Regions from separate parts of the Microbacterium sp. dk485 genome, predicted to be linked through region 2. Evidence: predicted binding sites of a transcription regulator. Region 2 holds the regulator's gene; the other holds the start of a gene.

Region 1 (6,259 bases), on a different contig from region 2:
GTGGTTCGGATGAGCTCGGGCTTCCTCACCGAATCGGCGATCGCGATCATCCTGGGCACGACGCTCGGCATCGGCGTCTGCCTCCTCGTCTCGCTCGCCCCGCGGGTCAGCGCACCGAGTCTGGCCCGGCGCGTTGCCCCGTACATCCGGGACGTGACCGACCCGCTCGGACTCGGCCCGGCGCTCTCACCTGTGCCGACGCTCCGCGAGGCCACCCGTGGGGCCGTGGCGCGGGCGACAGGAGCCGTCGGCGGGTCGGACTCCCTGGACCGGCGACTGAGCCAGTCCGGATGGCGAATGGATGCTGGCGCTTTCCGTGCGCGTCAGCTCGCGTGGGCGCTCGCCGGACTCGCGTCGGGAGGGCTGCTCGCCCTCGCCCTCGCCCTCGCCGGACGCCTCGCGCCGCCCGCCGTCATCGTGGCGCCGGTCCTCGCCGCCGCCGCGGTCGTGCTGTACGACGCGCGCTTGACGTGGGCCGCCCGCGGCCGGACGCAGCGGATCGAGGAGGAGCTCCCCACCGTGCTGGACTTCCTCGCGCTGTGCCTGTCGGCGGGGGAGGGGATCCTCGACTCGCTGCGGCGTGTGGGCGAGATCGGGTCGGGCGAGCTCACCGGAGAGATCCGCCGCGCCCTCCTGGCCGTCGGCACCGGGGAGCCCCTTCCCGACGCGCTCACCGCGCTGGGCCGGCGGCTGGAGGTTCCCGCGCTCTCCCGTGCGCTCGACCAGGTGGTGGCTGCGCTGGAGCGCGGCGCGCCGCTTGCACACGTGCTGCAGGCTCAGGCCACCGATGCGCGGGAAGGCGCCAAGCGCGCGCTGATCGAGCAGGCGGGCCGCAAGGAGATCCTGATGCTCATCCCGCTGGTGTTTTTGATTCTGCCCCTGAGCGTTCTCTACGCCGTCTTTCCGGGGATCTTTCTGCTTCGACTGGGAATCGGCTGACGCCGGGAAGGAGGGTTCGCATGCAACGGATCCATCGCGGGATGCAGCGTCTGCGCACGGCGTGGGGCGATGCCGTAGCGGACGAGCGCGGCGACGTACCCGGCTGGGTGCTGATCACGCTCATGACCGCCGGGCTGGTCGTGGTGATCTGGGCGCTGGCCGGCCCGGCGCTCGCGCAGCTGTTCGAGCAGGCCATCGCGCGCGTATCGGGCCTGTAGGGCACGTCCATGCACGGGGAGTCGCTCGGGCACCGGGTTCGGCGAGCCCTGGCCGACGACGCCGGCTCCTCTCCGGTCGAGTTCGTCCTGGTCGGCGCGCTCCTGACCCTCCTGACGCTCGCGGTGATCCAGCTCGCGCTGGGGGTGTACGTGCGCAATGTGGCCCACGACGCGGCCGTCGAAGGAGCGTTCCACGCCGCCCTCGCCGACACGACCCTGGCCCAGGGCGCCGAGCGCACGCGCGAGTTGGTGGCGCGTGCCGTCGGTGAGGCCTACGCCGGCGACATCACGGTGGCGGAGTCGGCGGATGCGGGTGCCCCGGCGGTACGGGTGACCGTGCGCACCACGCTGCCGCTGCTCGGACTGCTGGGAGTGGAGCGGGCGCTGGAGGTGACCGCTCATGCGCCGCTGGAATCCCTGGACTGAGCTCAGGGCACGCGCCGCCGACGACACCGGATCGGCGGCCGTGGAGTTCATCTTCGTCGGACTCCTGCTGCTCGTGCCGGTGGTCTACCTCGTGATCGCGCTGGGGATGATCCAGAGTCAGAGCCTCGGCGCCGAATCCGGCGCACGTCACATCGCGCGGGCGGTGGCCACGGCCAAGGGCGCGGATGCCGCCGACGCCCGGGCATCCGGCATCCTGGCGACGATCGTGTCGGAGTACGGCCTGGACGCCGAGAGGGTGGAGATCGACGTGTCTTGCCGCGACGCGGGCTCGGCATGCCCCGAGGCCGGCGCGACGGTCGTCGTCACGGTGCGCACCGAGGTGCAGCTGCCGTTCGTGCCGCCGGTGCTGGGCCTCGACCGGCTGGCGAGTATCCCGCTCGAGGCCTCGTCGGCGCAGAAGGTCTCCCGGTTCTGGAGAGACGGATGAGGCCGGCCCGACCGCTCGCCGACGACCGGGGGAGCGTCCTCCTGCTCACGATCGGCTACGCCGTCTTCGCCCTCGTGCTGGTGCTTGTGTGCGTGAACGCGACGTCGCTCTACCTCGCGCAGAAGCGACTGGACGCGCTCGCCGATGCCTCCGCGCTCGCCGCCGCGGACGGTTTCACCCTCGTCGTGGAGTCGGGCCAGCCGCGCACCGCTCTGACGGATGGCCTCGTCCGCACGGCGGCGCAGGAGATGGTCGATGCGGTGGGGGAGGGTGCGGCGCTCGTGTCGGCGACGGCGGCGGACGGGCTCTCGGCGCGCGTGACGGTGACCGGGACGTGGCATCCGCCGGTCATCACGATCTTCGTGCCCGACGGGGTCGCCCTGTCGGCGACGGCGACGAGCCGCAACGCGCTGCGGTGACCGTGGTCAGGGGTGCGCGGTCAGGGGATGCGCGGGACGTAGCGGGGCACCCACCGCACGAACCCGGCCGCGCCCAGCAACCCGATCGCGCCGACCAGGGCGATCGCGACCGGCAGTGACAGTACGGCGGTCACGGCCGAGACCAGCAGCGGAGCCGCCGCGCCGCCCGCGTCGGTGAGCGTGCGCCACGAACCGAGGAACGGTGCCGGGTCGTCCTGTGGGGCGGAGTCGGCGCCGAGGGTGAGCAGCAGTCCGCTAGAGAGGCCGTTGCCCACGCCCAGCACGGCGGCGAACATCCCGAACCACAGGCCCGGGTCCGCGGTGTCGTGAGTGAGCGAGAGGGCGAGGAACCCGGCGCCCATGAGCAGCATCGCCGGCAGGGCTGCCCACAACCGGCCGAAGCGGTCCATCACCTGACCGCTGGCGTAGAAGAGCGCGAAGTCGATGGCGCCGGAGACTCCGACCACGAGCGCGATGGTCTGCGCGTCCAGGCCGATGGAGACGCCCCACAGCGGCAGCACCACCTGACGAGCGGAACGGACGGCGGACAGGGATGCGGCGGCCAGGCCCAGTCGCCCGAGGACCCCGCGGAACCGCCACATCGTGCGGAAGACGCCCGCGCGTTCGAGAGTGGGGATCGAACCGGTGACCGCCTCGCCGCTGTCTTCGGCCGCGGCGTCCCGGGCACTGGCCCGCGCCGCGCGCTCTTCGGCGACGAGAGCCTCCTCGGGGTCGCGTCCGAACAGGACGAGCAGGACAGCGCCGAGGAGCGTGACTCCGAAGAACCAGATGGCCACGTGCTCGTCGGCGAAGATCGCCAGCAGCGCCGCCGAGACGAACGGGCCGAGGAACATCCCCAGCCGGAACGTGCCGCCCAGGAGCGACAGGGCCCGGGCGCGGAAGACCAGCGGCACGCGGGTGGTCATGAACGAGTGGCGGGCGAGGCCGAACGCGGCCGCGCAGAATCCGATGAGGAACACCGAGGCGGCGAACAGCGCCAGGTTGGGGGCGAGGGCCAGGGCCACGATCGCGCCCAGGGCGAGGAGACCGGCCCCCACCATCGCCGGACGCTCGCCGTACCGGGCGACGACCCATCCGGCGGGGATGTTGCCGCACAACTGCCCCACGACCAGGGCGGAGGCCACCAGAGCAGCCACGGCCACGTCGGCACCCAGGTTGTTCGCGATCACGGGGATGAGGGGCAGCACCGCGCCCTCGCCGAGCGCGAAGAGGAGCGTCGGCCCGTAGATCATCGGGGCGAAGCGCCCGAGCACGTGCCGCGGCGAATCCGTCATCGATTCCACCCTAGCCAGGCCCCGGCGCGGCACCGCCCGTCGGCTCGCTGCGCTTGCCGCAGGCGGGGCGCCGAGAGGTACCGCGTCAGGCTGTCAGACCCCATGCGAGGGGATCGAACCGACGTCGACCGCCGAGTCGGGGCGTCCGGGTCGGGTCGACGTGCGGGGGAGGAATGAACCAGACCGTGCCTGCGCTGGGTGGCGCCCCCGGCGGGGTGTCGATGCGGATCTCCCACCCGTCGGCGTGCACGCGATGGTGGCAGGACGTGCACAGCAGGATCGCGTTATCGAGGTCGGTGGGCCCGGAATCCCGCTCCCACCACTGGATGTGGTGCGCCTCGGTGAAGGCAGGGGGCAGATGGCACGACGAGCACCCGCCATCGCGCTCGACGAGGATGAGCCGCTGCGCGGACGTGAAATGGCGCTTGGCCCGACCCCAGTCCAAGACTTCGCTGTCGGTGCCGAGCACGCAGGGGATGATGTCGGCAGCAGCGGACATCCGCCGTGCGCTTCCGGCGTCGATGGGCGCCTCCATCCCGTCGATGGTGGCGACACCTGCGCCGCCTCGCACATCGTCGAGCGTCATCCGCACCACCACGGTCACGGCCGAGGACGGGAGTGCGTCACGATCACAGCCGATGGCATGACGGCAGATCGCCGCCAGCGCATCGGCACGCATCTGTGTGAGCGAGCGCGATTCTTCGACGGCTGCGCCCGTGCGACGCCAGGACCGGCCGGCGTCCGCGTCGTCCGCTCCGTCGGAAGGGTCCGTCACGTCATCGCCGCCGTTCCCGGTCGTCGGTGGCACCGCGTTGTGACCGCGCGACGTCCGAAGCTGGTGGGTGACGATGGCCTCGATCGCGGCCACGACGGGTGCGGCCGACTCCGGATCGAGCCGCGCCGTGAGAACCGTCATTCCGGCGGCGTCTTGCGCGATCTTCAGGGACCGCTCGCCGTGCTGCTCGGTGACCCGCGGCTCGAGTCCGTCGGGATCGAGATGCGCCTCCGCGCGGCGCAGCACCGCAAGGAGTTCGTCGTAGGTGAGGAGTGGAGCCCTTCGCGCGAGGGTCTTCTCGGCATGGTCGCGGGTTGCGTCGTCGAGACGCAGCGACACCCGATCCAGCATGGTCGTGATCGCGCCGGCCGCGGTCACGCTGATGCTGCCGGCCTCGAGTGCAGCGGCGATGTGCGGATGCTTCGCCGGGAGGATCTCGCCCGACAGCGACATGCGCGGAGCGGTCGCCTGACCCACCTGGATCAGCCGCACCGCGTCCGCGGTGTGGCCGCCGGTCGCCTCCGCGATCAGCTTCGCAGGCGTCCGGAATCCGTTCTTCCGTGCCAATCCTTCGGTGCCCAGCTCCGGACGCGACCGCGCAGCCACCTCCGCCGCCACGCGTGCGTGCAGCCCGTCGACGCGGCGGCGGAGGTCGGCGACACGCTCGTTGATGAGCTTGACGGTCGCATCCGGGAGTGCGCTGGTGTCGGGTGCGTCTCCCCACGCGGCATCCAGTGCCGAGAGGGCCTCGGCGATGGCGGCGGTGGGGCTGGACATGCCTCGATTCTCGCAGGACCCTCGGACATTTGTTCGAATGATCTCGGATCTGTGGATAACCGCGGCCACTGCCGCCCGTGCGACGCAGGACCGTCCGCGGCGGGGCGGAGCCCCGGCGGCGGTAGGCTGAACTGCCATGCTCGAATTCGATCTCTCCGCCGACATCCAGGCCCTGCGCTCCACGTTCGGCGACATCAAGGCCGTTGTGGACGTCGAGGCGCTCACCGCCGAGATCGCCCGCCTGAGCGAGGAGGCCGGCGCTCCTGATCTGTGGGACGACGTCGACAAGGCGCAGAAAGTCACCAGCGCCCTCAGCCACCGTCAGACCGAGCTGCGTCGCATCACCGAGATCGAGCAGCGCCTCGACGACCTCGACGTGCTCGTGGAGCTCGCCAACGAGATGGACGACGAAGACACCGCCGAGGAGGCGCGTCGCGAGCTCGCCGAGCTCGAGGACGTCATCGGCCAGCTGGAAGTGCAGACGCTTCTGGACGGCGAGTACGACGACCGCTCGGCCGTCGTCACGATCCGCTCGGGCGCCGGCGGCGACGACGCCACTGACTTCGCCGAGATGCTCATGCGCATGTATCTGCGCTGGGCCGAGCGCCACAAGTACCCCGTGAAGGTCATGGACACCTCCTACGCCGAGGGCGCGGGAATCAAGTCCGCCACGTTCGAGATCGACGCGCCGTACGCGTACGGCACGCTGTCGGTCGAGGCCGGCACGCACCGCCTCGCCCGCATCAGCCCGTTCGGCTCTGCCGACAAGCGCCAGACGAGCTTCGCCGCCGTCGAGGTCATCCCCGTCATGGAGGAGGCCGTCGAGGTGGAGATCCCCGAGGGCGACCTGCGCGTGGACGTGTTCCGCTCGTCCGGCCCCGGCGGCCAGTCGGTCAACACCACCGACTCCGCCGTGCGCCTCACGCACCTTCCGACCGGCATCGTCGTGTCGATGCAGAACG
Region 2 (6,259 bases):
GGACTCGCTCGTCGACGGCACGCACGGGGCGGACACGGATCCCGTCGAGCGGGTTCTCGCACGCGCCGACGCGCGTTCGGGGGTCCGCGTGTTCGGAGCCGCTCAGGCTCTGCAGGACGAGACCACGGTCGCCTACGACGACACCGACGGCGATCAGTGGGACCGTGAGGAGCGCGCTGCGCTGCGTCGCGTGGTCGGGCTCTCCACGGAACTCGAAGACGTCACCGAGGTCGAGTACCGCCAGCTCCGGCTGGAGAACGTCGTGCTCGTCGGCGTGCACCCCCAGGGGTCGCAGGAGGATGCCGAGAACTCGCTGCGCGAGCTCGCCGCCCTCGCCGAGACGGCCGGCGCGGTCGTGATGGACGGCGTGCTGCAGCGGCGGCCGCATCCGGACCCCGCCACCTACGTCGGGCGCGGGAAGGCGCAGGAGCTGCGCGACATCGTCGCGGCGGTCGGCGCCGACACCGTCATCGCCGACACCGAGCTCGCCCCCAGCCAGCGGCGTGCCCTCGAAGACGTGGTGAAGGTCAAGGTCATCGACCGCACGACGGTGATCCTCGACATCTTCAGCCAGCACGCCAAGAGCCGTGAGGGCAAGGCGCAGGTCGAGCTGGCGCAGCTGGAGTACCTCCTGCCGCGTCTGCGCGGGTGGGGTGACTCGATGAGCCGCCAGGCCGGTGGCCAGGTCGGCGCCGGCGGTGCGGGCATGGGCTCGCGCGGACCCGGTGAGACGAAGATCGAGCTGGACCGCCGCCGCATCCGTACGCGCATGGCGCAGTTGCGCCGGCAGATCCGCGACTTCGCACCCGCGCGCGACGCCAAGCGCGCCGAGCGCAAGCGCAACGTCATCCCCGCCGTCGCGATCGCCGGCTACACCAACGCCGGCAAGTCGAGTCTGCTCAACCGCCTCACCCGCGCGGGAGTGCTGGTGGAGAACGCGCTGTTCGCGACGCTGGATGCCACGGTGCGCCGGTCGCAGACCTCAGACGGGCGCGTGTACACGCTGACCGACACGGTCGGGTTCGTCCGCAACCTGCCCCACCAGCTGGTCGAGGCGTTCCGCTCGACGCTGGAGGAGGTCGGCGACGCCGACGTCATCGTGCACGTCGTGGACGGGTCGCACCCCGATCCCGCGGCCCAGCTGGCGACGGTACGGGATGTCATGGGCGACGTGGGCGCGCGATCCACGCGTGAGATCGTCGTGTTCAACAAGGCCGACCTGCTCGAGCCGGACACGCGGATGGTGCTGCGCGGGCTGCAGCCGGACGCGCTGTTCGTCTCCTCGCGCACGGGCGAGGGCATCGAGGAGCTCCGCGCCGAGATCGAGGACGCCCTGCCGCTGCCGGCGGTGGAGGTGCGCGCCGTCGTCCCGTACGACCGCGGGGAGCTCATCTCCGCCGCGCACGAGTCCGGCCTGATCCTGGCGCAGGAGCACCGCGCCGAGGGCACGTTCCTGCACGCGCACGTCGGGGAGCGCCTCGCCGCCGAGCTCGCCCCCTTCGCGTCCTGACCCTGTCCCACGCGACGAGAGTGCATCGCCTCGGCGAGAGTGCACCGAATATGGTGCCGGTTCGCCGGGACGATGCACTCTCGGAGGTCAGAAGGGCAGTGGTGCGTGGTCGGTGGGGACGAGGAGGATCCCGACCACCAGGCCCTGGTCATCCACCGCGACGCGTCCGCTGATCTCGCCCGCCTCGCACACGAGCGTCGTCGCGCCCACGACGGTGCCCACGACGGCATCATCGTCGGTGAGCACTTCTCCGCCGCCGGGCACCTCCACGCGTGTGTTCTGGAACCCCTGGAGGGCCCCGACCTCGCCGAGCACGGTCCGCCACGTCTCCGCGATGGTCTCGGCGGGGAGCTCCCGCGCCGTGACCGGATGCATCGCCTGGGACAGGCCCGCGTGATCGCCCGTGGCGATGAGGGTGAACACGTGCTCGGTGAGGGTGCGGACATCCGCCACTCCTCGCCGCACCAGCGGCTCCCCGCCCACCGGATCCACCGGCTTGCCGAATCTCTTGAATGCTGCCTGCCTGGTCATTCCCAATTCCTTCCCGATGTCCGCCCATGTCCGGCCCGCCGCCCGCGCCGCATCCACGGCGGCTTCCAGGCGCTCGCGGGCGACACGGACCGCGTCCTGTGCTTCCCGGATCTCGTCCATGCGCGTCAGTCAACCAGAAGTTGACAGCAGCGTCAACCAAACGTTGACGCGAGCGGGTGTCAGGACAGGAGGAGCGGCGGGACGCCGGGGGTGTCGAACCCGAAGACCTGGCCGAGGAAGGCCAGCTCGCTCTCGAGCGCGTGCACGATCGTCTCGGCACGGCGGAAGCCGTGCCCCTCGCCCTCGTACAGCACGTACGCGTGCGGGATGCCCCGAGCCACGAGCGCGTCGCGGATGGCCTCCGCCTGAGCCGGTGGGACCACCGCATCCTCCGCGCCCTGCAGGATCAGCAGCGGCACGGTGAACCCCTCCGGATGGCTGAGCGGCGACCGCTCGCGGTACACATCCTCGGCCTCGGGGAGCGGCCCGATGAGCCCGTCGAGGTACCGTGCTTCGAAGTCGTGCGAATCCTCGGCGAGGGCGCGGGCGTCGCCGACGGCGTAGCGGGCGACGCCGGCCGAGAAGACATCCGTTCCGACGAGCGCGGCCAGGACCGTCCAGCCGCCGGCCGAGCCGCCGTCGATCGCGAGGCGCGCGCCGTCGGCGTCACCGCGCGCGACGAGCGCGCCGGCGGCAGCGGCGACGTCCTCGACGTCGACGATGCCCCATTGGCCGCGCAGGCGCTCGCGGTAGGCCCGGCCGTAGCCGGTGGAGCCGCCGTAGTTCACGTCGAGGACCCCGATGCCCCGGCTGGTGAAGTACGCCGTCTTCGCCGACGCGGCCGGACCCACGTGAGCGGTCGGGCCGCCGTGCACGAGCACGAGGTAGGGCGGGCGTTCGCCCGGCGTCCCCGTGTGCTCGGGGTTCGTCGGCGGGTAGGCGAAGGCGTGCACGGGGCCGCGCGGGCCGTCGGCCGTCACGGCCTGCGGCCGCGGCATCCACTCCTCCGGCAGGACAGCGGCCCCGCCGGTGATGAGCGCGGCGGGCGCATCCGTGTCGAGGTCGACCAGCCACAGCCCGCCCTGGGACGTCGTTCCGGAGCCGGACACGAGCACGCGCCGGCCGCGGGCGTCCTCGATGAGGGCGCCGGAGGTCACCGGAACCGGGAGGATCCGTGTGCGATCTCCGACAACGGCGACGATCTCGTCGGCACCGTTCGTGCGCACCGCGACGAACCCGCCGTCCACCGGCGCGAACCACCGCGACCCCAGCACCCACAGGCCGCCGCCGGTGTCGGCATCGGCGGGGGCGAGCGGATGCGGCGTACCGCCCAGGTGCGTGCGCCACACGTTCCAGCGTCCCGTGCGGTCGTCGAGGAAGGTGAGTTCGTCGTCCCCCGTCCACTCCGGCTGGAGGGGAGCGGAGCCCTCGCCGCCGGCGACGACGGTCCACGTGCGCACGGCGTCGTCCTCGAGCGTCCCCGTCCGAAGCTCGGCGCGGTCCCACGGCATGTCCGGATGGTTCCACGCGATCCACGCCAGCTGCGTCCCGTCGGGCGACAGGGTCGGCTGCGCGACGAAGTCGCTGCCCGCGACGAGACTGCGCACCGCTGCGTCATCGGCGGCGGCGGAGCCGTCGAGGGGGATCGTCACGATGTCGCGCAGCGGCGTGCGCGCGTCGCCGTCGCTCTCGCGCACCGCCAGCAGGATGCCGGCCTGGATGCGCAGCCCGCCGTAGCGCACGCCGTCGCGCGGTGGCGTGAGCGGCCGGGGCGCTGCGCCGGGGCGCAGCGACCACACGCGGCCGTCGCTCTTCTCGACGTACGTCAGTTCACCGGCGTCAGTGACCGCCCACGCGCCGCCGCCGTACTCGTGCACGCGCGAGCGCGCGTTGCCGGGGGCGGGCAGGACGTCCGAGACGGTGCCGTCGGTCCGGCGTCGTCGGACGGTCGTCCGGCCGCCCTCCTCCGGCACGGTCTGCCCCCACCAGATCTCGTCGCCCACGAGACGCGCCCCGTCGATGCGGGGCGATGCCGTCGCGACGGCGTCGGCGGACAGCGGGGACGGCCAGGATCCGAAGGGCAGGGGAGTCGGCATCCCGTCAGCCTAGGCGCCGCCCACGGTCCTCGGGATGCGTGTGCGGGCGCGCTCGCGCACGGCGATCAGACGGCGCGCAGCACCGCCACGACGCGACCGAGGACGACGGCGTCGTCGCCGAGGATCGGCTCGAAGGCGGAGTTGCGGGGGAGCAACCACGTGTGACCGTCGCGACGGCGGAAGGTCTTCACGGTCGCCTCGCCGTCGAGCATGGCCGCGACGATCTCGCCGTTCTCCGCCGTGGCCTGCGAACGCACGACGACCCAGTCGCCGTCGCAGATCGCCGCATCGATCATGGAATCGCCGGAGACCTTCAGCATGAACAGGTCGCCCTTGCCGACGAGCTGGCGGGGGAGGGGGAAGATCTCCTCCACGTGCTGATCGGCGGTGATGGGGACTCCCGCCGCGATGCGTCCGACGAGCGGCACGAGAGCCGCGTCGCCGAGGGCCGGCGCGGTGTCGGCGGGATTCTCGGCGGCGGTGCCGGGGAGGTCGATCAGCACTTCCATCGCGCGCGTCTTGCCCGGGTCGCGGCGGAGGTAGCCGCTGAGTTCGAGCTGGTTGAGCTGGTGGGTGACGCTGGAGAGCGACTTCAAGCCGACGGCGTCGCCGATCTCCCGCATGCTCGGCGGGTAGCCGTGCCGTGCGATCGAACGCTGGATCACCTCGAGGATCGCCAGCTGCTTGTCACTGAGGCTCTTCCGCCGGCGTGTCTGCGGCTTGTCGCGAGCGGTCGCGTCGGTCATTCTCGTGCTCCCTCCCGTGCCCGCCTTGGCACCGGTCTTCGAATGTCGGAGGTCCGTGATGGTCTTCCGTTGTCGAAACCGTATCCGGTATCGGGCTGCGGATCACGCTGCACCACGCGTGTCGCGTTCGATCCGTGTCCGACATCGGAACGATTGACATCCCCACAGTATCGAAGATAGATTCGGAATACAGGTTCGCATCCGGCCCTCCCGGCCGAGGGTCGGGTGCGAACCTTCCGCCAGAGGAGGAGCCATGGCCACCATCGCGAGCGTCGCCCCCACCACCCGTCTGCGTCTGACGGCCCGCGGCCGTCGGCTGCTGGCCGGCCTGGCCGCGCTGCCCGCCGCCATCGCCATCGCCCTCGCCGTGCTCGGCGGTGGCGCAGCTCTCGCCTCGGCCGAGGGCGGCGCGCCGGCCGGCACCTTCACCGAGATCACGGTCATGTCGGGGGAGTCGCTGTGGTCGATCGCACAGGATCTCGCCCCCCACGCCGACCCGCGGGACGTCGTCGAGGACATCGCGCGTCTGAACGTGCTGGAATCCTCGACGGTCTCGGCCGGTCAGCGCCTGGCCATCCCGGTGGAGTACGCGCCGCAGTCATAGCCGGCCGCCTCGCCGTAGCATGGGAGGAATGACGACCCGGTTGGACGATCTCCCGCTCCGCGACGATCTGCGCGGCCTCGTGCCGTACGGCGCACCGCAGGCGCCGCTGCCCATCGCCCTGAACGTCAACGAGAACACCCACCCGGTGCCCCAGGAGGTCGCCGACGACATCCTGGACTCGGTGGCCCGGGCGCTGCGGGACATCAACCGGTACCCCGACCGCGAGTTCACCGCGCTGCGGGAGGCTTTCGCCGGCTACCTCGGGCACGGTCTCACGGCCGAGCAGATCTGGGCGGGCAACGGCTCCAACGAAGTGCTGCAGCACCTTCTGCAGGCCTTCGCCGGTCCCGGGCGGACGGCCTTCAGCTTCGCGCCGACCTACTCCATGTACCCGCTCCTCACCCGCGGCACCGGAGCGCAGTGGATCGCCGGCGAGCGCGCCCACGACTTCACCGTCTCGCCCGAGTCGGCGGCGACGCAGGTGGCGCAGGTGCGGCCGGATGTGGTCTTCCTGTGCGCGCCGAACAACCCGACCGGAACGCCCATGGGGCTCGATGTCATCGAGGCCGTCTACGACGCCACCGACGGGATCGTCATCGTCGATGAGGCGTACCAGGAGTTCGCTCCGCGCGACGAGCGCTCGGCACTGACCCTCCTCCCGGGGCGTGAGCGCCTCGTGGTGTCGCGCACCATGAGCAAGGCGTTCGCGTTCGCCGGCGCGCGCGTGGGTTACCTCGCTGCCGACCCCGCCCTCGTCGACGCGCTGCGTCTG

The links. The regulator LexA, encoded in region 2, represses DNA repair genes until DNA is damaged. The targets are predictions, from matches to a motif close to TCGAACANNTGTTCGA.
Region 1: a site for LexA is predicted at 5,319-5,334, ahead of E4V99_RS12450 (HNH endonuclease signature motif containing protein). Genes of this name have one in related genera too.

Annotation. Positions count from the first base shown of each region.
Region 1 covers NZ_SPQW01000002.1:374,721-380,979, forward strand. The annotation lists gene E4V99_RS12415 (type II secretion system F family protein) at 1-13, shown strand, start outside; gene E4V99_RS12420 (type II secretion system F family protein) at 10-939, shown strand; gene E4V99_RS12425 (hypothetical protein) at 960-1,157, shown strand; gene E4V99_RS12430 (TadE/TadG family type IV pilus assembly protein) at 1,167-1,583, shown strand; gene E4V99_RS12435 (TadE family protein) at 1,558-2,031, shown strand; gene E4V99_RS12440 (pilus assembly protein TadG-related protein) at 2,028-2,450, shown strand; gene E4V99_RS12445 (MFS transporter) at 2,471-3,745, opposite strand; gene E4V99_RS12450 (HNH endonuclease signature motif containing protein) at 3,831-5,297, opposite strand; gene prfB (peptide chain release factor 2) at 5,434-6,259, shown strand, end outside.
Region 2 covers NZ_SPQW01000001.1:26,238-32,496, reverse strand. The annotation lists gene hflX (GTPase HflX) at 1-1,510, shown strand, start outside; gene E4V99_RS00160 (hypothetical protein) at 1,598-2,161, opposite strand; gene E4V99_RS00155 (prolyl oligopeptidase family serine peptidase) at 2,221-4,137, opposite strand; gene lexA (transcriptional repressor LexA) at 4,203-4,883, opposite strand; gene E4V99_RS00145 (LysM peptidoglycan-binding domain-containing protein) at 5,137-5,487, shown strand; gene E4V99_RS00140 (histidinol-phosphate transaminase) at 5,516-6,259, shown strand, end outside.